3 regions of the Streptomyces sp. NPDC002730 genome follow, and region 1 is predicted to be linked to each of the others. Evidence: riboswitches for the same ligand, from Rfam matches in the RefSeq annotation. Region 1 holds a riboswitch; each other region holds the start of a gene.

Region 1 (2,255 bases):
TCGTCGTCGAGGCCGTCGTCGAGAACGCCGACGCGAAGACCGAGATTTTCGCGGCCCTGGACAAGGTCGTCGAGGATCCGGAGGCGATTCTGGCCACCAATACCTCGTCCATCCCCGTCATGCGCCTGGGCATGGCCACGCACCGCGCCGACCGCGTCCTGGGACTGCACTTCTTCAACCCGGTGCCTGTCCTGCCGCTGGTGGAGGTCGTGGCATCTCTGCACACCGCGCCCGAGGCGGTGACGGCAGTCGAGGAGTTCGCGACCGGCACGCTGGGCAAGACGGTGGTCCGCTCCCAGGACCGGGCCGGCTTCGTCGTCAACGCCCTTCTCATCCCGTATCTCCTCTCGGCGGTCCGCATGGCCGAGTCCGGCTTCGCCACCGCCGCCGACGTCGACGCGGGGATGGAGCTCGGCTGCGCCCATCCCATGGGGCCGCTCAAGCTGGCGGACCTGATCGGCCTGGACACTGTTGCGGCCATCGCGGAGTCGCTGTACGACGAGTTCAAGGAACCTCTCTACGCCCCGCCACCGCTGCTCCAGCGGATGGTCGAGGCGGGGCTGCTCGGCCGCAAGTCGGGCCGGGGGTTCCACACCTACGACCGGGGCTGAGGAGCCCGGGTTCGCCGCCGGGGCTGAGGGGCCCCGCGGCTGCTGTGGAGCGGGGCGCGGAGCGGTTTGACTGAGCTGCCCCGCGCCCTGCTGTGTTGCTCGTGCCTGAGCCACATGGCTCAGATCACCGTCCGGAATGTGAACAGCTGTATTCGTGCTCAAGGGCTGCCCTCTAGGCTGGCCGTCGCAGCTGGTTCGTCCTGTCAGCCAGGCAGGAGCGTCGTAAGAGGGAACCCGGTGAAAATCCGGGACTGCCCCGCAGCGGTGAGCGGGAACGACCGCCGTCATACGCACTGGGCCCGGCCGGGTCTGGGAAGCGACGGCCAGTAGGAGTCCGCCGGGAGACCGGCAGACGTGCCCGCGAGTCCGAAGACCTGCCCGTTGCCCGTACGCGACTCGATCGCGTGCGGAGATCCCGGTGACCTCGAGGGCGGGTCGGCGTACGTACCAGACGGACGGCCGCGCGCACGGCGCGAGACCGTGCCGTCCGGTTCGTCACCCCTTCGCGTTCTCTGCCCGTCGCCGGGTTCCACAGGAGACATACTCGCGAAGGAGACTTCCGTGACCAGCTTGTCCACAGCCGCGGCAGCACGGGCCACCGTGTACGGCTACCCCCGTCAGGGCCAGAACCGTGAACTGAAGAAGGCTATCGAGGGCTACTGGAAGGGCCGCGTCACCGCTGCAGCCCTCCGGGAGACCGCCGCCGAGCTGCGCCGTGCCAACTGGCAGCAGCTCACCGAAGCCGGCATCCACGAGGTCCCGACCGGCGACTTCTCGTACTACGACCACGTCCTGGACACCAGCGTCATGGTCGGCGCGATCCCCGCCCGCCACCGTGCCGCCGTCGAGGCAGACTCCCTGGACGGCTACTTCGCGATGGCACGCGGCACCCAGGACGTCGCGCCGCTGGAGATGACCAAGTGGTTCGACACCAACTACCACTACCTGGTCCCCGAACTCGGCCCCGACACCGTCTTCACCGCCGACTCCAGCAAGCAGGTCGCCGAGCTCAAGGAAGCAATTGCGCTCGGCCACACCGCCCGCCCGGTGCTCGTCGGACCGGTCACCTATCTGCTGCTGGCCAAGCCTGCCCCCGGCGTTGCCGCCGACTTCGAGCCGATCACTCTGCTGGACCGACTGCTGCCGGTGTACGCCGAGGTGCTGTCCGACCTGCGGGCCGCCGGCGCCGAGTGGGTGCAGTTGGACGAGCCCGCCCTTGTGCAGGACCGCACCCGCGCGGACCTGAACGCCGCGGCCCGCGCCTACCGCGACCTCGGTGGTCTCGACGACCGGCCCAAGCTGCTCGTCGCCTCCTACTTCGACCGGCTCGGCGAGGCCCTGCCCGTCCTCGCCAAGGCCCCCGTCGACGGTCTCGCGCTCGACTTCACCGAAGCCGCCGCGGCCAATCTGGACGACCTGGCCGCGGTCGGCGGGCTGCCCGGCAAGCGCCTGGTCGCCGGAGTCGTCAACGGCCGCAACATCTGGATCAACGACTTCGAGAAGTCCCTGTCCACGCTGGGCACCCTGCTCGGCCTGGCCGGCCAGGTCGACGTTGCCGCCTCCTGCTCGCTGCTGCATGTCCCGCTCGACAGCTCCGCCGAGCGGGACATCGACCCGCAGATCGCCCGCTGGCTCGCCTTCGCC
Region 2 (2,255 bases), on a different contig from region 1:
GTCATCACGCTGGCGCTCGTCGCCGGCGGTGTCCTCTCCCCCGGCTCCAACCCCCCGATGTGGGTCATCCTCTCCGCCGGTCTCGCGATCGCGATGGGCACCTACCTCGGCGGCTGGCGCATCATCCGCACCCTGGGCACGGGCCTCACCGACCTCCAGCCGCAGCAGGGCTTCGCCGCCCAGACCAGCGCGGCCAGCGTCATCCTCGCCTCCTCCAACCTCGGCTTCTCGCTGTCGACCACGCACTCCTGCTCCGGCGCCGTGATGGGCGCGGGCCTGGGCCGCAAGGGCGGCGTGGTCCGCTGGTCCACCGCCACCCGGATGTTCGTCGCCTGGGGTCTGACCCTGCCGGCCGCGGGTCTGGTCGCCGCGGGCTCGGAGTTCGTGTCCCGGCAGGGCGACTGGGGTGTCGCGGTCGTCGCGGCCTTCCTGATCGGCGCCTGCGCCGCGATCTGGTTCATCTCCCGCCGCCAGGTGATCGACCACACCAACGTCAACGCGGCGGACGCCGACGCCGAGCCCGCGGGTGTCGTGACCACCGCCATCGCGGCCGTCACCCCGCCGCCGGCCGGCACGCCCGCGCAGGACTTCAAGACCACCATCCCGGCTCCGGCCCCCGCCGACTCCGAGCCGACGCAGCCGGCCACGGTGTAAGGACAGATCAGCATGAACATCGACTGGGCAGCTCTCGGCTCCGTCTTCGGCGTGAGCCTCGTCGCCACCGTCGCCCTGGTGGGTCTGTTCACCCTGGGCATCGTCGGCCTGACCAAGCAGGAGACGGCGGCCGCACAAGGCGGTTCCGCGGCCCTGGCACGCACCGGCGCGTACGCCTGCTTCGCGCTCTGCGCGACGGCCGTGGCGTACGGGATCTATCTGATCGTCATCTGACGGCACGGTTCACCAGTTCCACGAGCTTCATCAACCGCTTCACAGGCCGGGCCGGGCACCCCTTCGGGTGACCCGGCCCGGCTCTTGCGTCACGGGCGACGTGGCGGTACGGCCTGTTTTCGACACCTGGCGGAAATCCGCCCCGCATGTGTGCCCCAACACACTCTTGCATCGCAGGTCAAAGGCAAGTTGACGGTCGTTCTCGCAGCGTGGTGGACTGCCGAAGCCATCTACGGCGGCAGAAGAGGAAGCCGGTGCAAATCCGGCGCGGTCCCGCCACTGTCACCGGGGAGCAGTCCCCGGAAGCCAGGAACTCTCACCGCCGGTCACGTCGAACCAGGGCGCGGACACCCTGAGTGAGGACATATCGCCATGCCCGGCTGCGGTTCAGTTCCTGCTGTGAGTACGAGGGTCGTTCGAGGCGAAGCGTCGGCCTGAACCCATGCGTGCCGACCGTGAATTCGTATACGGATCCGCCGCCGGCCTGGCCGGCGACCTGCTGCTCGGCGATCCCCGCCGCGGGCATCCGGTCGCCGCGTTCGGGCGGGCCGCGGGCGCTGTCGAGCATGTCCTGTGGCGTGACCACCGTGGCTGGGGCGCACTGCACACCGCTGTGTGCGCCGGAGGCGCCGCGGGTGCCGCCGCGGTTCTCGCGCGCGGTGTACGCGGCCGCGGCCGCGCATCCGTCGCACTGATCGCCGCAGCCACCTGGGCCGTCGTCGGAGGTACGTCGCTGGGCCGCGAGGCGCGGGCCATCGGCGGCGCGCTTGCCGCCGGTGACGTGGACGTGGCGCGGGAGCGCCTGCCGCATCTGTGCGGGCGCGATCCGCAGGCGCTGGACGAGCAGCAGATCGCACGCGCCGTCGTCGAGTCCGTCGCCGAGAACACCTCCGACGCCGTGGTGGGCGCGCTGGTCTGGGGCGCCCTCGCGGGTGTGCCGGGTCTGGTGGGGTTCCGTGCCGTCAACACGCTGGACGCGATGGTCGGGCACAAGTCGTCCAAATACCGGAGGTTCGGCTGGGCCTCGGCGCGGCTCGACGATGTGGCCGGCTGGCCGGGGGCCCGGCTCACCGCGGGACTCGCGGTACTCGCGGGCGGGGATGCGCGCGGAGCCGTACGGGCCTGGCGGGCCGATGCGAAGAAGCACCCGAGCCCGAACGCGGGCCCGGTGGAGGCTGCGTTCGCGGGGGCGCTCGGCGTACGGCTGGGCGGGACCCTCTCGTACGGCGGCCGGGTGGAGCACCGTCCCGTACTCAACGGCAGCGGGCGCCCGGTGGAGTTCGGCGACATCGAACGCGCCGTACGGCTCTCGCGGCGCGTCGGCTGGCTGACACTGGCGACCTGCGCGGCGGGCCGCCTGGCAGGTC
Region 3 (2,255 bases), on a different contig from region 1:
GGTAGAAGTTGATGTCGACGACGCGGTCGAGGAAGGTGACGGCGGTACGGACGGTCTCGTCGAGCCGCTCCCAGTCGATGCCGCCGTCGGCGACGAACGAACCCAGGTTGACCGAGCCGAGGTTGCAGACGGCCGTCTCACCGTCGTCCGTCACCTCGAGGATCTCGGTGCACAGGTTCGAGGAGTGGACCGTGTGGCCCGGCTCCGCCGTCTGGTTGGCGGTGCGGTTGGAGGCGTCCTTGAAGGTCATCCAGCCCTGGCCGGTCTGGGCGAGCGTCCGCATCATCCGGCCGTAGAGCTCACGGGCCGGCATGGACTTCTGCGCGAGACCGGCGGCCTCGGCCTTGCGGTACGCCGCGTCGAACTCGTCGCCCCACAGGTCGACCAGTTCCGGCACATCCGCGGGCGAGAACAGCGACCAGTCGGCGTCCGCCTCGACGCGGCGCATGAACTCGTCGGGGATCCAGTGCGCGAGGTTCAGATTGTGCGTACGCCGGGCGTCCTCACCGGTGTTGTCGCGCAGCTCCAGGAACTCCTCGATGTCGGAGTGCCAGGTCTCCAGGTAGACGGCGGCGGCGCCCTTGCGCCTGCCGCCCTGGTTCACCGCGGCGACCGAGGCGTCGAGGGTCTTGAGGAACGGGACGATGCCGTTGGAGTGGCCGTTGGTGCCCCGGATCAGCGAACCGCGGGAGCGGATACGGGAGTAGGAGAGGCCGATGCCGCCCGCGTGCTTCGACAGACGGGCCACCTGGTGGTAGCGGTCGTAGATCGAGTCGAGCTCGTCCAGCGGCGAGTCAAGCAGATAGCAGGAGGACATCTGCGGGTGGCGGGTGCCGGAGTTGAAGAGCGTGGGCGAGGAAGGGAGGTAGTCGAGGCGGCTCATCAGGCCGTACAGCGCGGCGACCTCGTCCAGGGCACGGACCGAAGCGTCCTCGGCGAGGCCGCAGGCGACGCGCAGCATGAAGTGCTGCGGGGTCTCGATGACCTGACGGGTGATCGGGTGCCGGAGCAGATAGCGGCTGTAGAGGGTGCGCAGACCGAAGTAGCCGAAGCGGTCGTCGGCGGTCTGGTCGACGAGGGCGTCCAGCCGCGCGGCGTGCAGCGTCACGAACTCGGCCGTACGGTCCGCGATCAGGCCCTCGCGGTGCCCGACCGCGACGGATGCGGAGAAGGCCACCGCGCCCTGTCCGGCTGCCTCGTCCGCGATATGACGGGTCAGCAGGCGGGCGGCGAGCCGCGAGTAGGCAGGGTCCTCGGAGATCAGCCCCGCGGCCGCGTCGGTGGCGAGGCTCCGCAGCTCGGCCGCGTCCGACCCGGCGTGCCGGCCGCGCAGGGCGGCGGCGGCGACACGTCCGGGGTCGGTGTCGGGCAGATCGGCGGTGAGGTCCGTGAGGGTCCGCAGCAGTGCGGTCCCGGGGCCGTCGGCCACCTGCTCGGAGATGCCTGAAGCCGGATCGGCTGGCGCGATGGTCACGTGGTGCTCTCCCTCGCTCGGCTCTGGGCCGGCGGGGGAGGGGAGGCCGGTACGGGCGTACGTACCCGTCGAAGGGCAGCACACCGCACGGCGCCCACCGGCCCAACCGCGAGGCCCGGACGTCTCGGCACCCGGTTCGGTCGAGCCGGATGCACCGTCGGCAGGTCCTCGGACTGGCGGGGTACGACAAAGCGCACCGCATCACACCGTTGCGGGACAGTTCCGGATTCGCACCGGATTCCCCTGCGTCGACAGCGACCATGAGCATACATGTGGGGGCCGCTTGATGCGGCACCCCCCACATGTTGTGTCATGGCGCACCGCGGCTCCAACGCGTAAGGGAGCAAGGTGATCCCGGGGACGGTCTGGATATCCACCCCGGACCCCGCGCCTCAATCGCCGTTGTGGCTTGATGTGCGGGGCTTGATTTGCTGCCTACCCAACAGCCAAGGGCCGTCGCGCCCCTCCCGGGAAACGCAACGGCCCTCAGTCGGCCCGACCGTCAGTGACTCACCCCTGCCGTCGCCGGCGGCAGTTCCACCTGGACGCCCGCGTCGCCCGCGTCCGCCGTGTAGTCCGACGGACTGGTCTCGTCGACGCCTTCCGGGGCCTTGAGCGCCCGCAGGACGAACGTCAGGACCACCGTCACCACCACGTTCAGGATGAACGCCGTGAGGCCGATGTAGCCGATCTCGCCGAGGCCGGGGATCTCCGCCGACGAGCCGCCGAAGTGCTTCTGTGTCGGGCTCGCGACTCCGTACGCCGCCGACGTGCCGTAGAT

What was found. A riboswitch is a leader RNA that binds a small molecule or an ion and turns the genes downstream of it on or off. The one in region 1 is predicted to bind cobalamin.
Region 2: it holds a riboswitch for cobalamin, as region 1 does, so the genes downstream of both, ACFYXH_RS16600 (cobalamin biosynthesis protein) here and metE (5-methyltetrahydropteroyltriglutamate--homocysteine S-methyltransferase) in region 1, are expected to answer to the same signal.
Region 3: it holds a riboswitch for cobalamin, as region 1 does, so the genes downstream of both, ACFYXH_RS04340 (ribonucleoside-diphosphate reductase subunit alpha) here and metE (5-methyltetrahydropteroyltriglutamate--homocysteine S-methyltransferase) in region 1, are expected to answer to the same signal.

Annotation. Positions count from the first base shown of each region.
Region 1 covers NZ_JBIAQG010000010.1:23,828-26,082, reverse strand. The annotation lists gene ACFYXH_RS24850 (3-hydroxybutyryl-CoA dehydrogenase) at 1-611, shown strand, start outside; cobalamin riboswitch at 786-1,008, shown strand; gene metE (5-methyltetrahydropteroyltriglutamate--homocysteine S-methyltransferase) at 1,173-2,255, shown strand, end outside.
Region 2 covers NZ_JBIAQG010000006.1:65,526-67,780, forward strand. The annotation lists gene ACFYXH_RS16590 (anion permease) at 1-654, shown strand, start outside; gene ACFYXH_RS16595 (hypothetical protein) at 667-888, shown strand; cobalamin riboswitch at 1,084-1,225, shown strand; gene ACFYXH_RS16600 (cobalamin biosynthesis protein) at 1,331-2,255, shown strand, end outside.
Region 3 covers NZ_JBIAQG010000001.1:885,204-887,458, forward strand. The annotation lists gene ACFYXH_RS04340 (ribonucleoside-diphosphate reductase subunit alpha) at 1-1,474, opposite strand, end outside; cobalamin riboswitch at 1,616-1,752, opposite strand; gene mctP (monocarboxylate uptake permease MctP) at 1,977-2,255, opposite strand, start outside.